Regions from separate parts of the Enterobacter sp. E14S genome, predicted to be linked through region 1. Evidence: predicted binding sites of a transcription regulator. Region 1 holds the regulator's gene; each other region holds the start of a gene.

What was found. Region 1 encodes LexA, which represses DNA repair genes until DNA is damaged. Its sites were predicted from a motif close to TNCTGTATGTACATACAGNA; they were not measured.
Region 2: the regulator LexA is predicted to act here: its motif matches at 4,054-4,073, upstream of sbmC (DNA gyrase inhibitor SbmC).
Region 3: the regulator LexA is predicted to act here: its motif matches at 2,990-3,009, upstream of sulA (SOS-induced cell division inhibitor SulA).

The regions. Positions count from the first base shown of each region.
Region 1 covers NZ_JBVODQ010000012.1:70,906-76,280, reverse strand. Annotated here, with positions in the region: gene plsB (glycerol-3-phosphate 1-O-acyltransferase PlsB) at 1-1,441, opposite strand, end outside; gene ACZ6J2_RS19440 (diacylglycerol kinase) at 1,596-1,964, shown strand; gene lexA (transcriptional repressor LexA) at 2,073-2,681, shown strand; gene dinF (MATE family efflux transporter DinF) at 2,745-4,082, shown strand; gene ACZ6J2_RS19425 (CsbD family protein) at 4,203-4,412, shown strand; gene zur (zinc uptake transcriptional repressor Zur) at 4,482-4,994, opposite strand; gene ACZ6J2_RS19415 (cupin domain-containing protein) at 5,109-5,375, shown strand, end outside.
Region 2 covers NZ_JBVODQ010000002.1:520,361-525,735, forward strand. Annotated here, with positions in the region: gene ACZ6J2_RS07575 (APC family permease) at 1-1,050, shown strand, start outside; gene sbcB (exodeoxyribonuclease I) at 1,168-2,604, opposite strand; gene dacD (serine-type D-Ala-D-Ala carboxypeptidase DacD) at 2,803-3,969, shown strand; gene sbmC (DNA gyrase inhibitor SbmC) at 4,089-4,562, shown strand; gene ACZ6J2_RS07595 (FUSC family protein) at 4,655-5,375, shown strand, end outside.
Region 3 covers NZ_JBVODQ010000003.1:152,817-158,191, reverse strand. Annotated here, with positions in the region: gene ACZ6J2_RS08985 (AAA family ATPase) at 1-347, opposite strand, end outside; gene matP (macrodomain Ter protein MatP) at 534-986, shown strand; gene ompA (porin OmpA) at 1,050-2,105, opposite strand; gene sulA (SOS-induced cell division inhibitor SulA) at 2,460-2,969, opposite strand; gene ACZ6J2_RS08965 (TfoX/Sxy family DNA transformation protein) at 3,187-3,813, shown strand; gene yccS (YccS family putative transporter) at 3,770-5,375, opposite strand, start outside.

The sequences.
Region 1 (5,375 bases):
GGTTCAGATACGTCATTAGCGGCATCGGTTCGCCGAAGTTCACGTAGCCCTGACCGAGATTGCGTAGCTTGCTCAAACCGCGCAGCATCTGCGGCAGGCTCTCTTTCTCTTTGGTCGCACCGCGCAGCTCTTTGGCGTACGTGCCCACTTCCATCACGTGCTCATAGCCAATGTAGATTGGCACCAGCGTGATTGGACGGGTTCCTCCGCGCAGCATCGCCTGAATGGTCATCGACAGCGTGCCGGTCTTCGGATCGAGCAGACGTCCGGTACGGGAACGACCGCCCTCCACGAAGTATTCAACGGAATAGCCGCGGCTGAACAGCTCGCCCAGATATTCGCGGAACACGGTGGAGTAGAGCTTATTGCCCTTGAAAGTACGACGGATAAAGAACGCGCCCAGGCGGCGGAAAATCGGACCTGCTGGCCAGAAATTCAGGTTGATACCGGCAGCAATGTGCGGCGGTACCAGACCCTGGTGATAGAGCACGTAGGAAAGAAGCAGGTAGTCCATGTGGCTGCGGTGGCAGGGAACATAGACAATCTCATGGCCATCATGCGCCAGCTGACGCACACGTTCGGCATTATGAACGTTGATGCCCTGATACAGGCGGTTCCAGGTAAAGCCGAGAATACGATCGGACAGGCGAATCATCTCGTAAGAGAAGTTCGCTGCAATCTCTTCCATCAGCGCAATGGCGTTCTGCTGGGCTTTCTCATGCGAGATTTTCTTGCTGCGCGCTTCGTCTTCAACGGCGCGGGCAATCGCTTTGGAGGCCAACAGCTTGTTGAACAGATCCTGACGCGCCGGGAGACGCGGCCCTACGGCAGCCAGGCGCTGGCGGGCGAAGTGCATACGCGCCACGCGCGCCAGTTTTTGCGCGATGATCTTGTCGGTGCCGTGCTCGTCCGCCATTCGACGCAGCGAAACGGAAGGGGAGAAACGCACAAAGCTGTCGCGTCCCAGCCAGGAGACCGCGAAGAACTTCTGGATGCCGTTAAGCATGCGCAGCGGCGGGTTCTCTTCACCTTTTTCACGGCCCGGACGACGACCAAACATCACCGATACCGGCACCATCTGCACATCCAGATCGGGGTTGCTGCGGTGCAGGTCGAGATAGTCGTGGAACAGCTTGATGGACTCTTCTTTTGGCGTGTAGTAGGTAAACACGCGCGGTCCACCGTGAATGAACACGTAGCGCGGCAGCAGCGTACCGTCAACTTCAAGCGGTTCAAGCGGGTCCGGTAAGTCATGCGCCAGACACTGGGCGCGAAGCGTCAGTAAGTCTGCCTTCGAGTTATAAGGCAAAACGTACATAATAGGACGCGACGTATCGAGCCCTAATTCCAGCGCGGGTTCTGCTGGGATAGACTTGCTTTTTACCAGGATGCTTAATGGTAAATTAAGTAATTTGTAGTAAATTCGTGGCCAGCCGGACATAAACGATGTAAAGCCTCTGGTTAATAATGCAATTGCGGCGCAAGGATAACAGAAAGCGCGCAAAATTTCTGTTGTTACCCGTCATACTTCAGGCTGTAGCGAAACGCGCTACAGTTCCTGTTACTGACGCTTTTTTTCATAAAAGGTTCTTTTAATGGCCAATAATACCACTGGGTTAACGCGTATCATCAAAGCCGCCGGCTATTCATGGAAAGGTTTCCGTGCCGCGTGGATCAACGAAGCCGCCTTTCGCCAGGAGGGCGTCGCCGCTATCATCGCGGTGATCATCGCCTGTTTCCTTGATGTTGATGCTATTACCCGCGTACTTCTTATCGGTTCCGTGCTTCTGGTGATGATAGTGGAAATTCTTAATAGCGCTATTGAGGCCGTTGTTGATCGCATTGGTTCAGATTTCCACGAGCTTTCTGGCCGCGCAAAAGACATGGGCTCTGCTGCCGTGTTGCTGGCGATTATCACTGCTGTTATCACCTGGGTCACCCTGCTTTGGTCACATTTCCGATGAGCCTCGAGGAATAATTAAGTCCCTGGTTTTTTGTGCAGTTTTTGGTTCCAAAATCGCCTTTGACTGTATATACTCACAGCATAACTGTATATACACCCAGGGGGCGGAATGAAAGCGTTAACGACCAGGCAGCAAGAGGTGTTTGATCTCATCCGGGATCATATCGGCCAGACGGGTATGCCACCCACGCGTGCGGAAATCGCGCAGCGTCTGGGCTTCCGTTCTCCGAATGCTGCCGAAGAACACCTGAAAGCGCTGGCGCGTAAAGGCGTGATTGAGATTGTTTCAGGCGCGTCACGCGGTATCCGCCTGTTGGTGGAAGAAGAGACGGGCATTCCGCTGATAGGCCGTGTTGCTGCCGGTGAGCCTTTACTGGCACAGCAGCATATTGAAGGCCATTACCAGGTCGATCCTGGCATGTTCAAACCGAGTGCTGATTTCCTGCTGCGCGTTAGTGGTATGTCGATGAAAGACATCGGTATTCTTGATGGCGATCTACTTGCGGTGCACAAAACGCAGGATGTGCGTAACGGCCAGGTAGTTGTCGCGCGCATTGATGATGAAGTTACCGTCAAGCGTCTGAAAAAACAGGGTAACACCGTTCAGCTGCTGCCTGAAAACAACGAGTTCTCTCCGATTGTGGTCGATCTCCGCGAACACAACTTCTCTATCGAAGGACTGGCGGTTGGGGTCATTCGCAACGGTGAATGGCTGTAATCTCTTGCTGACAGGCTATGGCGCCGCTGTAGCCTGCTTCATTCTCGACTCCCGGTATTTTTCATGTCACTGCTGACGGCATCCGATAAGGCATTGTGGCGTCTTGCTCTGCCGATGATTTTCTCCAATATCACCGTTCCCTTGCTGGGTCTGGTCGATACTGCCGTTATTGGTCACCTTGATTCACCTGTTTATCTTGGCGGCGTGGCGATTGGCGCGACGGCAACCAGCTTCCTGTTTATGCTGCTGCTCTTTTTGCGCATGAGCACCACCGGGCTCACGGCACAGGCTTATGGTGCTAAAGATCCGCGGCGTCTGGCGCGCGCGCTGGTCCAGCCGCTGATCCTTGCGCTTGGCGCGGGGGCGTTAATCGTTTTATTACGTGCGCCTCTTATCGACCTTGCGCTCCACGTTGTCGGTGGCAGCGAGGCGGTACTGGCGCAGGCGCGACGTTTCCTTGAAATTCGCTGGCTCAGCGCACCCGCCTCGCTGGCAAATCTGGTTCTGCTGGGGTGGCTACTGGGCGTTCAGTACGCCCGCGCGCCCGTGATTTTGCTGGTGGTGGGTAATCTGCTCAACATTGTTCTGGACGTCTGGCTGGTCATGGGTCTGCATATGAACGTGCAGGGCGCGGCGCTGGCGACGGCGATTGCCGAATACGGGACCTTTATCATTGGCTTGTGGATGGTCCGGCGTGTGCTGGCCATGCGCGGGATCTCCCTGGCGCTGCTCAAAACCGCATGGCGCGGCAATATCCGTAAGCTGCTGGCGCTCAACCGTGACATCATGCTGCGCTCGCTTCTTCTTCAGCTCTGCTTCGGCGCGCTGACGGTTTTCGGGGCTCGACTGGGGCCGGAAATCGTTGCGGTGAATGCGGTATTGATGACGCTTCTGACCTTTACCGCCTATGCGCTGGACGGATTTGCCTACGCGGTTGAAGCGCATTCCGGGCAGGCGTACGGCGCGCGCGAAAGCGGGCAGCTTCGGGAGGTGTGGCGGGCTGCCTGCCGTCAGTCGGGGCTGGTGGCGCTGGCCTTTGGTCTGGTTTACGCCTGCTTCGGTGAGCAAATCGTTGCATTGCTTACCTCTCTCCCTGCGCTGCGCGAGCTGGCGAGTCACTATCTCATCTGGCAAGTCATCTTACCGGTGGTCGGCGTCTGGTGTTATCTGCTGGACGGCATGTTCATTGGTGCGACGCGCGGAGCGGAAATGCGTAACAGCATGGCGGTCGCTGCGGCCGGATTTGGCCTGACGCTCCTGACGCTTCCCTGGCTGGGTAATCACGGTTTGTGGCTGGCCCTGGCCGTTTTCCTCTCGCTGAGAGGGATATCCCTGGCTTTTATCTGGCACCGTCACTGGCAAAACGATACCTGGTTCCCTTCACGTCACGATATATCGTGACGGTTAAAGATTCCGAATATGAAATCAACTGCCGAATCCTTAACTACAATAATTATCACGTCCAGCAGAAAAGAACGTAACGGACGTTACGACCCGACGCTTAACTAAGAGGACACGATGATGAATAAAGACGAAATCGGCGGCAACTGGAAGCAGTTCAAAGGTAAAGCGAAAGAACAGTGGGGTAAGCTGACCGATGACGATATGACCGTCATTGAAGGTAAACGCGATCAGCTTGTCGGTAAAATTCAGGAGCGTTACGGCTACGCGAAAGACCAGGCGGAAAAAGAAGTGGGCGACTGGGAAAAACGCAACGACTACCGCTGGTAACCGGGCTATACCCGCAAGTACAAGGAAGTACACCCTGAGGGCGGCCATGAGCCGCCTTTTCTTTTGCCGCTAACGCGGCTTTTTCTTCACCAGGATAGAGTGGTCGTGCTGACATGCGTCCTGATGACGGCAGGCTTCCACCTCCACGCACGCGGAACAGAGCCCGTGCGCTTCAATCACGTTATGACGCAGGGCAAAGCCCATTTTCGCTGCCAGCGTATGCATAATATCTTCCACGCCTTCCGCAGCCTCTTCTTTCACCACGCCGCAGCGGTCACAGATAAACATCGCCGATGTGTGGGTGGGCTGATCGAACAGATGGCATAGCACATAGCTGTTTGTGGACTCAACTTTATGCACGAATCCTTGTTCCAGCAGGAAATCCAGGGCGCGATACACGGTCGGTGGTTTCGCCTGCGGCTCGCTTTCGCGGAGCAGGTCGAGCAGATCGTAAGCGCTGATGGCACCCTGCTGCAGGCTCATCAGACGTAATACTTCAAGGCGCTGCGGAGTCAGGCGCACATTGCGTTGCGCGCACAGCTTTTCGGCCTGCGCTAACAGCTCTTTTGTGGACTTATCCATTTAGCACCCCGGATGTTATAGGACGGAAACCCCCACTTTATCATGTTCTGGTAAAAACGCCGAGATCCGCCAGTCTGTGCTATACCTGACCCATTGCAAAACGGGAAATAAACAATGAAAAAACCTGACTGTATTCGGCACTGGCGCGACGTTGAAGGCGCGGATGATTCGACCTATCCAGATAGCGATGAGCGTTTTTCTATCGGCGCCCCGTTGGCTCGCAAGCTTGGGCTCGGGCGCATTGGTATCCATCACGAGCGTTTACCGCCCGGGCGCAGGACGTCCTATCCGCATGCGGAAAGCGATGAAGAAGAGTTCGTTTATGTGCTCGAAGGTCATCCAGAAGCGTGGATTAATGGCTATTTATGGAAACTTGAACCG
Region 2 (5,375 bases), on a different contig from region 1:
CTGGACTATCTGTTCATGCCGATGATCAATATTCTGCTGGCAAAAATTTACTTCGAAGCGCTGGTGCCTTCTGTTCCATCGTGGATCTTCGTTGTCGCGCTGGTGGCCTTTATGACCATCTCTAACCTGCGCAGCATCAAGACCGTGGCGAACTTCAACACCCTGATTGTTATACTGCAGATGGGTATTGTGGCGGTTATCGTTGGCCTGATCATCTACGGTGTTTCTCACGGTGAAGGTGCAGGTACGCTGACCAGCACGCGTCCATTCTGGTCTGAAGGTGCGCACGTTGTGCCGATGATTACCGGTGCGACGATTCTGTGCTTCTCGTTCCTGGGCTTTGACGGTATCTCTTCTCTGTCCGAAGAGACCAAAGATGCTGAGCGCGTGATCCCGAAAGCGATTTTCCTGACAGCGCTGATTGGCGGCCTGATCTTTATCGGAGCTTCCTACTTCCTGCAGCTGTACTTCCCGGACATCTCTCGCTTTAAAGATCCAGATGCGTCACAGCCTGAAATCATGCTGTATGTTGCGGGTAAAACCTTCCAGTGGGGCGTGCTGATCTTCTCCAGCGTGACCGTACTGGCGTCCGGCATGGCGGCACACGCAGGCGTTTCTCGTCTGATGTACGTGATGGGCCGTGACGGCGTATTCCCAACCCGTTTCTTTGGCTACGTTCATCCGAAATGGCGTACTCCGGCGTGGAACGTGCTGCTGGTTGGAGCTATTGCCCTGCTGGCGATTAAATTCGACCTGGTGACGGCGACCGCGCTGATTAACTTCGGTGCGCTGGTGGCGTTTACCTTCGTTAACCTCTCCGTGATCTCACAGTTCTGGATCCGTGAGAAGCGCAACAAAACGCTGAAAGACCACTTCAACTATCTGGTGCTTCCAGTATGTGGTGCCCTGACCGTGGGCGCGCTGTGGATTAACCTGGAAGAGAGCTCTATGGTTCTGGGTCTGATCTGGGGTGCTATCGGTTTGGTTTACCTGGCCTGCGTCACGAAGAGCTTCCGTAACCCGGTTCCTCAGTACGAAGACGTCGCGTAATGACTCGCCGGGTGGCGCTAGCGCTTGCCCGGCCTACAAAACGACACACCCGTTGGCCTGTGCCAGCGGGCAAAAAAAGCCGGAGACATCGCCTCCGGCTTTTTTTATACCCCTCGCTCAGACAATCTCTTGAGCGTACTGGAACAGGGATTTCAACAGCGCCTGTTTCTCAGCATTCCCCTCATACTGGCCATAAAGCATTTCCAGCTCCTGGGCATAGCTATTAAGGAACTCAGGGGTAAAGACATTGCGACGATGCTGCAGCCAGCGATCCTGCTCAGCCTCGTCCAGCGTGCCGGGGAAGTTACGCGCGCGGTAGTTAAACATCAGCTTTTCGATGCGTTTATCGGCAAAGGTGATATCCAGCGCCGGCAGGTTACGCGGCTCGGTTTGCAGAACGATATTCATCGCCGCGCGGTCGGCATCGCTGAAGAAGCCGTTGTAGAGCTGGGCATCCACGTTTTCAGACGGCACGAACGGCTCCGCCTCGGCAAAGATAGCAACTACTTTCTCGCGCACCTGCGGGTTATCGCGCAGCACTTTCAGGTTATCGAGGCAGCGCTGACGGTTAATGCCCAGTCTGTCCGCATCTTCCGGGCGCAGCGTATTCGCCTGCGCGAGTACCGGACATTTATTGATATGCACCAGTTTGACCGGCACCGCGGGCAGATCGCCGAGTTCATTTTTCGGGGTATAGAGCCGTTCGCGCAGGGTATCGCTGTCGAGCTCCAGCAGCGGCGAAATATCGCCGGCTAAATCCACCATGATGACCGCATTACGGTTGTCCGGATGCCACGCCAGCGGGGCGACCCAGCTGGTATTACCGCGCCAGGCACCAAACATGCCGGAAATATGCACCAGGGGTTTCATCTGCGGCACGTCGATAAGGGTCATCAGCTTCTGCTTGCTGCGGTGGCTCAGCAGATACTCAAACAGCCGGGGCTGCGCGTTTTTCACCAGCTTCGCCATGGCAATGGTGGCATAGACGTCCGCCATCGCGTCGTGGGCATTGCTGTGCTCGATGCCGTTGGCGCGCGTCAGGTGTTCCAGCCGGAAGCTGGTCAGCCCTTCCTCGTTTTCCGGCCAGTTAATGCCCTCAGGACGCAGGGCATAACAGGCGCGCATGATGTCGAGCAAATCCCAGCGCGAATTGCGGTTCTGCCAGCTCCAGGCATAGGGATCGTAGAAGTTGCGATAGAAGATGTTGCGCGTTACTTCGTCATCGAAGCGGATGTTGTTGTAACCGACCACGCAGGTATTGGGGACGGTAAACAGATCGTGGATGCGTCGGGCGAATTCTGCCTCGTTAACGCCTTTCTCGCGCGCTTCCTGAGGAGTGATCCCGGTGACCATGACCGCCCCGGGCTGCGGCAGGTAGTCATCAGCCGGTTTGCAGTAAAAGACCTCAGGCTCGCCAATAATGTTGAATTCGTCGTCGGTACGGATGGCGGCAAACTGCGCCGGTCGGTCCAGCGCCGGGTGCGTGCCAAAGGTTTCGTAGTCATGAAATAAAAAAGTCGGGCGAGCGGCAGAGTCAGACACCAGTAATACCATCCTGTTAAAAAATGACGTCACTATGGTAAACGATCGTGCGGTTCAGACCGAATAAAAAGCACCGCCGTGACGCAAATTTGCGCGCCAGCTTCAGAGAAAAATCTGTGCTCTGTCACATTTTTTTGCAATTAAGCCAGGTAACGACATCAGAACTCCCGTAAAAAGGTCATCGATTTTTAATGACCTGAGGATATACCGTTGAAACGCCGTCTGTTTATTGCTGTTTCTTTACTCGCTTCGAGTGTCTCATCTGCTTTTGCGGCCGAACCACTGGATTTTTCGCCGCAGCCTCCGGCCATTCAGGCTGGCTCCTGGGTGCTGATGGACTACACGACTGGTCAGATCTTAACGGCGGGCAACGAACATCAACATCGTAATCCGGCGAGCCTGACCAAGCTGATGACGGGGTATGTGGTTGATCGGGCCATTGATAGCCATCGCATTACGCCGGACGACATTGTCACCGTCGGGCGTGACGCGTGGGCAAAAGGCAACCCGGTTTTTGACGGCTCATCGCTGATGTTCCTGAAAGAGGGCGATCGCGTCTCCGTGCGTGATTTAAGCCGCGGTCTGATTGTCGATTCCGGCAACGACGCCTGCGTGGCGCTGGCCGATCACGTGGCGGGCGGTCAGCCGCAGTTTGTGAAGATGATGAACGACTACGTGCAGAAGCTGAACCTGCGCGATACGCACTTTGAAACCGTCCACGGGCTGGACGCGCCGGGCCAGCACAGCTCGGCCTATGACCTGGCCGTACTCTCCCGGGCCATCATTCACGGCGAGCCTGAGTTTTATCATATGTACAGCGAAAAGAGCCTGACCTGGAACGGGATCACCCAGCAAAACCGTAACGGCCTGCTGTGGGATAAAACCATGAACGTGGACGGGCTTAAAACGGGGCACACCTCGGGGGCGGGCTTTAACCTGATTGCGTCCGCCGTTGACGGGCAGCGCCGTTTAATCGCGGTGGTGATGGGGGCGGACAGCCCGAAAGGGCGTGAGGACCAGGCCCGGAAACTGCTGCACTGGGGGCAGCAGAACTTCGATACGGTGCAAATCCTGCATAGCGGTAAAAAAGTGGGGACAGAGCGTATCTGGTACGGCGATAAGGAGCAGGTGAAACTGGGCACCGACCAGGACTTCTGGCTGGCCTTGCCGAAAGCGGAAGTGCCGAACATCAAAGCCAAATACGTGCTGGATAAAAAAGAGCTGGAAGCGCCGATTGCCGCGCATCAGCGTGTCGGGGAGATCCAGCTCTACGATCGCGACAAAGTGGTGGCGCACTGGCCGCTGGTGACGCTGGAAGCCGTTGATAAAGGCGGCCTGTTCTCCCGCATGAGCGATTATCTGCACCACACGCTCTAACTGCTGCTGAGCAGGCTGGCAGGGTTGCGAGTCTGCTCACATAATAAACACTTCACGTTTGCTGAATGCTCAGAACTCGCTTTATAGTGTATGTATATACAGTAATAAATGGAGGCAGCATGGACTACAGCATTAAGCAGCAACAGAAACGTAAGATTGCCGGTTTTCATTTGGTCGGACCGTGGGAACAAACGGTAAAACAGGGCTTTGAACAGCTTGTGATGTGGGTCGACGGGCGTCACATTGAGCCGCTGGAGTGGGTTGCGGTCTACTACGATAACCCCGACGAGGTCCCGGCAGAAAAATTGCGCTGCGATACGGCGGTTACGGTACCGGATGATTTCGTTATCCCGGAAAACAGCGAAGGCGTCATGATGACGGAAATCGCGGCCGGGGATTATGCCGTGGCGACGGCGCGCGTGGAAAACTACGACTTCGCCACGCCGTGGTATCAGTTCTTTAATTCCCTGCTGCAGGACAACAAGTACCAGATGGCGCTCAAACCCTGCTTCGAGCGCTATCTCAATGACGGCAATGCAGACGGCTACTGGGATATCGAAATGTATATCGCGGTAGAGCATAAAACGGTTTAAGCCTGCTAAATGAAGGGTTTTTCAGCCGGGAGCGATCCGCCCGGCTGAAAACACAGTACAATTGTGATTTGCCGTGTAGCTGGAGAGCGGGTGTGCGTCCCGACAAATCATTAACCCCTTTTGAAATTCGCTTGTACAAACATTACCGCGTGGTGCACGGGTGTCGCATCGCGCTGGCTTTCGTGTTGACGTTTGTGCTGGTCCGTTTGCTGGACGTTCCGGAAGGGACGTGGCCGCTGATCACGCTGGTGGTGGTGATGGGGCCCATCTCGTTTTGGGGAAACGTTGTTCCGCGCGCCTTTGAGCGAATTGGCGGGACGGTTTTAGGCTCGGCCCTTGGGCTTATCGCCCTGAAGCTGGAGCTCATCTCATTTCCCGTGATGCTGGCATGGTGCGGTGCCGCCATGTTCCTGTGCGGCTGGCTGGCGCTGGGTAAGAGGCCGTATCAGGCGCTGCTGATTGGTATTACGCTCGCGGTGGTTGTCGGTGCGCCCGCCGGGGATATGACCACCGCGCTGTGGCGAAGCGGGGATGTCATCCTGGGGTCACTGCTGGCCATGCTCTTCACCGGTATCTGGCCGCAGCGCGCTTTTCTGCACTGGCGTATTCAGATGGCGAACTACGTCACCGCCTTTAACCGCGTCTATCAGGCCGGTTTTTCTCCTAATCTGGTCGAGCGGCCCCGGCTGGAAAAGCATCTGCAAACGATCCTCAACGACGTGGTCAAAATGCGCGGTCTGATCGCGCCCGCCAGCAAAGAAACCCGTATTCAGAAATCGATTTTCGAAGCCATCCAGACGGTAAGCCGCAATC
Region 3 (5,375 bases), on a different contig from region 1:
TCGCCTTTAACGGCAAAACGGCCATCGGCCTGCGCCGCCGGTTCGAAAGTGACATCATGTCCTGCAATACGATACTGGCCGCCAAAAACTGCGTTCACTTCCGGCTTCAGCTGGCGCACGGCATCTCCGAGCAGCGTCAGGTATTCCGCTTCTTCCGGGGCCTTGAGCAGCATGAAGGGCGCTGTTGCCCATGGGCTTAACACCTGCTCCAGCGCATAATGCAAACGAGGCTGCGTATCGCTAAGGATGAATTCGTGTTCTTTTGCGAGTTCGGGCTGTGCAAACAGTTCCTGGTAACTTTCGGTATCCGGAACAAGGTCACGCCATGCAAGTTTCGTAATGGTCAAAGTTGATGTTTTTTAGTCAGATGTAAAAGCGTGGAGTATACCGTAAGCGGGGGGCTGTACCCAAGCAGGATTGGGGATTTCGACAGGGCGATTGGCTGCATTCACTCACAGGATATGATTTCTTTTCAGCAGATTGCTAAAAAACTGATATTCTGAACAGAGTTACGTGGTAACACTGAGATCGCAATGAAATATCAACAACTGGAAAATCTCGAAAGCGGCTGGAAATGGAAGTACCTGGTCAAAAAGCACCGTGAAGGGGAGCTGATCACCTGCTACGTCGAAGCCAGCGCTGCGCAAGAAGCCGTGGATATTTTGCTGACCCTCGAAAATGAACCGGTACAGGTTAACGGCTGGATTGAGAAACACATCAATCCTGCGCTGTTAAACCGGATGAAGCAAACTATCCGCGCGCGACGCAAACGGCATTTTAATGCTGAGCATCAGCACACTCGCAAAAAATCAATCGACCTGGAGTTCGTGGTCTGGCAACGCCTGGCTGGGCTGGCACAACGACGGGGCAAAACGCTGTCGGAAACCATCGTGCAGCTGATTGAGGATGCCGAACATAAAGAGAAGTACGCCAACCAGATGTCGACGCTGAAGAACGACCTTCAGGCTCTGTTGGGTAAAAAGTAGATTTTTCTTTTCTGCAGATAATAAAAAACCCCGCATGGCGGGGTTTTTTTATAAGACGATAACTTATGCCGCAGGCTGAGTTACAACGTCTTTGATGCCTTTAACTTCGATCTCTACGCGACGATCTGGAGCCAGGCAGTCGATCAGTGCAGCGCGAGCTTTCACGTTGTCACAGGTGTTGCCAGTAACTGGGTTAGATTCGCCCATACCACGTGGGGAAATCTTGTTAGCTGGGATACCTTTAGAGATCAGGTAATCAACAACAGACTGAGCACGTTTCTCAGACAGTTTCTGGTTGTAAGCGTCAGAACCGATACGGTCGGTGAAGCCCAGAACCACTACTGAACCGTCTTTAGGATCCAGGTTGCTCAGCTGGGTGTACAGCTGATCCAGTGCCTGCTGGCCTTCTGGTTTCAGAGTCGCTTTGTTGAAGTTGAACAGAACGTCAGACTTCAGAGTGAAGTGCTTGGTCTGTACTTCTGGAGCTGGAGCCGGCGCTGGAGCAACAACTGGAGCTGCTTCTTCCTGCTGGCCGAAACGGTAGGAAACACCTACGCTCAGCATGCCGTTGTCTGGACGAACACCAACGGTGTTGCCGTCGCCGATGTTGTTAACCCACTGGTATTCCAGACGGGTAGCGATGTCACGGGTCATAGCCCACTCAACGCCACCAGCGAATACTGGGGAAACACCGGTGTCATGGTTGTCACCAGAGATGTTGTTGCTGGAATCTGCGCGCCATACCATGCCGCCCAGACGGGTGTACACGTCCAGATCGTCAGTGATTGGGTAGCCCAGTTTAGCGGTCAGCTGAACGCCCTGTGCTTTGAAAGCGCCGTTGATGGTGTCGCCTTTGTATGGCATACGACCTAACCAGTCGTAACCCATTTCAAAACCAACATACGGGTTAACCTGATAGCCACCGAACGCACCTGCACCAAGCTGGCTCTCGTGAGTTGGGCCATCATTGTTCAGGCTGCTGTTGTACCAGCCGGTGTCGTGGAACTGAGACCAGCCCAGTTTACCACCTGCATACCAGGTATTATCTTTCGGAGCGGCCTGCGCTACGGTAGCGAAGCCAGCCAGTGCCACTGCAATCGCGATAGCTGTCTTTTTCATTTTTTGCGCCTCGTTATCATCCAAAATTCGCCATGAAAGTCTCAGGAGAGAATCACGGTTAAATCCTTCACCGGGGGGCGTGGTCAAATATAAATCTACCGATATCTTCGGCTTAGGCCGAGCACCCCTGGCGATGTAAAGTCTACAACGTAGCTGAAAACTTACAAGTGTGAAGTCCGTCAGGCATATGAAAAAAAAAGTTCCGTATACCGATTATTTAACATTTTTTGAACGAATTTTGTGCAATAAAATTAAGGAGAACCGCACCAGACAAGCCTTGCCGCAATTTTCAGGCCGGGAACTTTAATGCCATCTTGTGGTCAAAAAAAATTCCAGGAAAAATCTTAATTTCACTCAATGATACAAATTTGAGTGAATTTTTAGCCCAGAAAGTTGTCCTCTGCGGTAAGAATCCGATCGAACCGGACGCATAATGAATCCGATCGCACTCCCTTCTTCGGCTGCTTCCGTCAGACGGAAATGTTCCTCTTCCGTCAATTCTTCCGGTAACCATCCAATCACCACGCTGTAATTTCCGGTGCGTAACGCGCGGATCATCGACTCAACGGTATCGCACGGCGGGAGCTGATTAATTTGCATGACCTTAGTAAGCGGAAGGCCTGCGGACTGCACCCACTCACGGCTCAGTTTTTGCTGAGGCGTGAGCCAAAGCTGCCAGCGCGATTGCTGACCAAGCTGTTGTAATAACGGCAACAACAGAAGTTGTGTCAACAGGGGCTGGTCTTCACGATAAACCACTTCACTGATTAGCCCCGTGGAAACACGCTCGACGGAATTCTGCGCGACATTGCCTGCGGTAGAAGAGAGAGAGGTTGAGCGATTTGCATAGCCTGAAGTGTGCATATTCATTCCAGCCCTGTAGTTACTGTATGGATATACAGTAACCCCTGTATGCATAAAGATCAACCTCATTTTCGGAAAGCGACTCGCAAAATTCATTCAATGTTGATGTCCCTCGAAAAATCATCTTGCTCATCGGCAATAAGTTGCCTATTTTCCTGCTAACGGATCCGCTAGTAAGAAATTTCGTTGTTACTTTATGATTTTGAAGGGAAATATCATGAAAAAGATATCTTATGAACGGATTTATAAATCCCAGGAATACCTTTCCCCGTTGGGCGAGATTCATCATCGCGCGCTGTTTGGAGGCTATACCCTGGCGGTGGATGATGCGGTTTTTGCCATGGTGTCAGACGGAGAGCTTTATCTCCGCGCCTGTGAGGAGAGTGCGAAATACTGTGTAAAACATGCCTCCTCTTTTTTGACGTTGATGAAGCGAGGCCGCCCGGTGCTGCTTAACTATTATCGTGTGGATGACGGATTATGGCAGGACAGGGAGCGGTTGCTTCAGCTCTCCTCGTTTGCGCTCAGTGCGGCAAGAAAAGAGCGCTATCAGCGTCATCAGCGAAACCGACTCAAGGATCTGCCAAACCTGACCTTTCAGCTTGAAGTCTTGCTCTTTGAAGCTGGCATCACCAATGAGGAAACGCTGCGGGCGCTGGGTGCCAGAGCGAGCTGGCTAAAGATGCGGGCAAAAAACAAAGCGCTCAGTATTAAAGTTCTCTTCGCGCTGGAAGGGGCTATCGAGGGGCTGCATGAGGCGGCACTCCCGGCAGGCATTCGCCGGGAGTTGATGGAGTGGTTTAATGCGCTGCCTGACCCACAGGAGAATCACTCCTCCAGGTAGCGATTTGCTGTTGCAGCCGGCAAATTTCAGGCAGCAGAGCGATAAGCAGGCCTATCTGCTGAAGCACCAGCGGCGCTTTGCTGTCGTTTCCTGGGTCAAGATGCGCAATGCGTTGAGCCAGTTCATCCAGCGCCTGTTGAACGCGGGGCTCATCGGCCGGTCGGTGATGAAGCGCGTCATCGACATAGCAGACGGCGTCATCGAGCAGGTTGAGAATGCCCGGGTTGGTGAGTTTCTCGCGGTGGGCACCGAGCGTCGAAATATAGCTGGTGAACGTATGGTTCAGGCAGAGCAGGCGGAACGCAGTCTCACGAATCTCCGCCGTGGCGCGAGGCTCCGTTGACATGTTAGAGACAACGGAGGCCAGTTCTGCGTCACTGTTATGCGCATCGCGACGGGCTATCCGGTAAGCCAGTCGGTTATCGCGCCCCTGGTGGTACTGCTCCAGGATAGCGTCAAGGTATCGACAGTTGGCGTTCATCGCCCTGTCCACCACGCGCGGCAAATTGCGGAAACGCCAGTCCGGCCAGATAAAGCTGACCGCGGCCCAGGCAATCGCGCAGCCAATCAGGGTATCGATCACGCGGGGCAGGGCGACTTCAAACCCTTCACCCAGCAGGTTAAAGCAGAGCAGCACCAGCAGCGTGATGAACATGGTGGCATGGGCGTACTGCACGTTGCGAAACGCGAAGAACAACACGCCGGTGATCACGATCAGGATTAATTGACCTTCAACGGAGGGTACGAAATAGAGCACCGGAAGACCGATCGCGACGCCAACAAGCGTGCCGATGATACGCAGCGCAAGACGGTGTCGGGTGGCGTTATAGTTCGGCTGGCAGACGAACAGGCTGGTCAGCAGGATCCAGTAGCCGTGGTGCAGCCCGGTTATCTGGATAAAGGCATAACCCACGCACAGCACCAGCGACATTCTCACCGCGTGGCGAAAGAGAGCCGACTCCGGCGTAAAGTTGCGGCTCAGGCGTAGCCACATATCGCTAACGCTGTGCACGCTGTCATCAGCAAGCTGATTTTCCACCTCACTGCCCGGCAGTGCCATCGCCTGTTCGGACTCAATTGTCGCCAGCTGAGCATCAATCGCCCGCAGGTTGTTCAGCAGAAAGCCCAGCGCTTTGATGTGCTCCGGTGACGTTCCGCTGGCCTGAACGCGATCGAGCGCCGCATCAAGATGGCTGAATACGCGTTCAAAGCGGGGATCATGTTGATAGGGGGTACGCAGCAGAATGGAACGCGAGAGCTGCTGACACGCCTGGGACTGCATGGACAGCAGGCGCTGGAAGCGGAACATGACGTCGCTGTAGCGGAACTTCTCACGTAGGGCGGCGTACTGAACGTGCGATGAGCTGGCTCGTTCGTGAATATCCTGGGCGGCAAAATAGTAGTGTAAGGTCCTTCGCGTTCCGCGCTGACCGCGATCGCCGCGCAGACGGGTAAGCAGAGAGGCTTTTGTCTGGTTAAGAGTGGCGACCAGCTGGCCGTTTGCCAGCGCCAGATCGTAGAGCGGAGCCTGGCTTTCTTCCTCAATGTCCGGGTCGAACAGC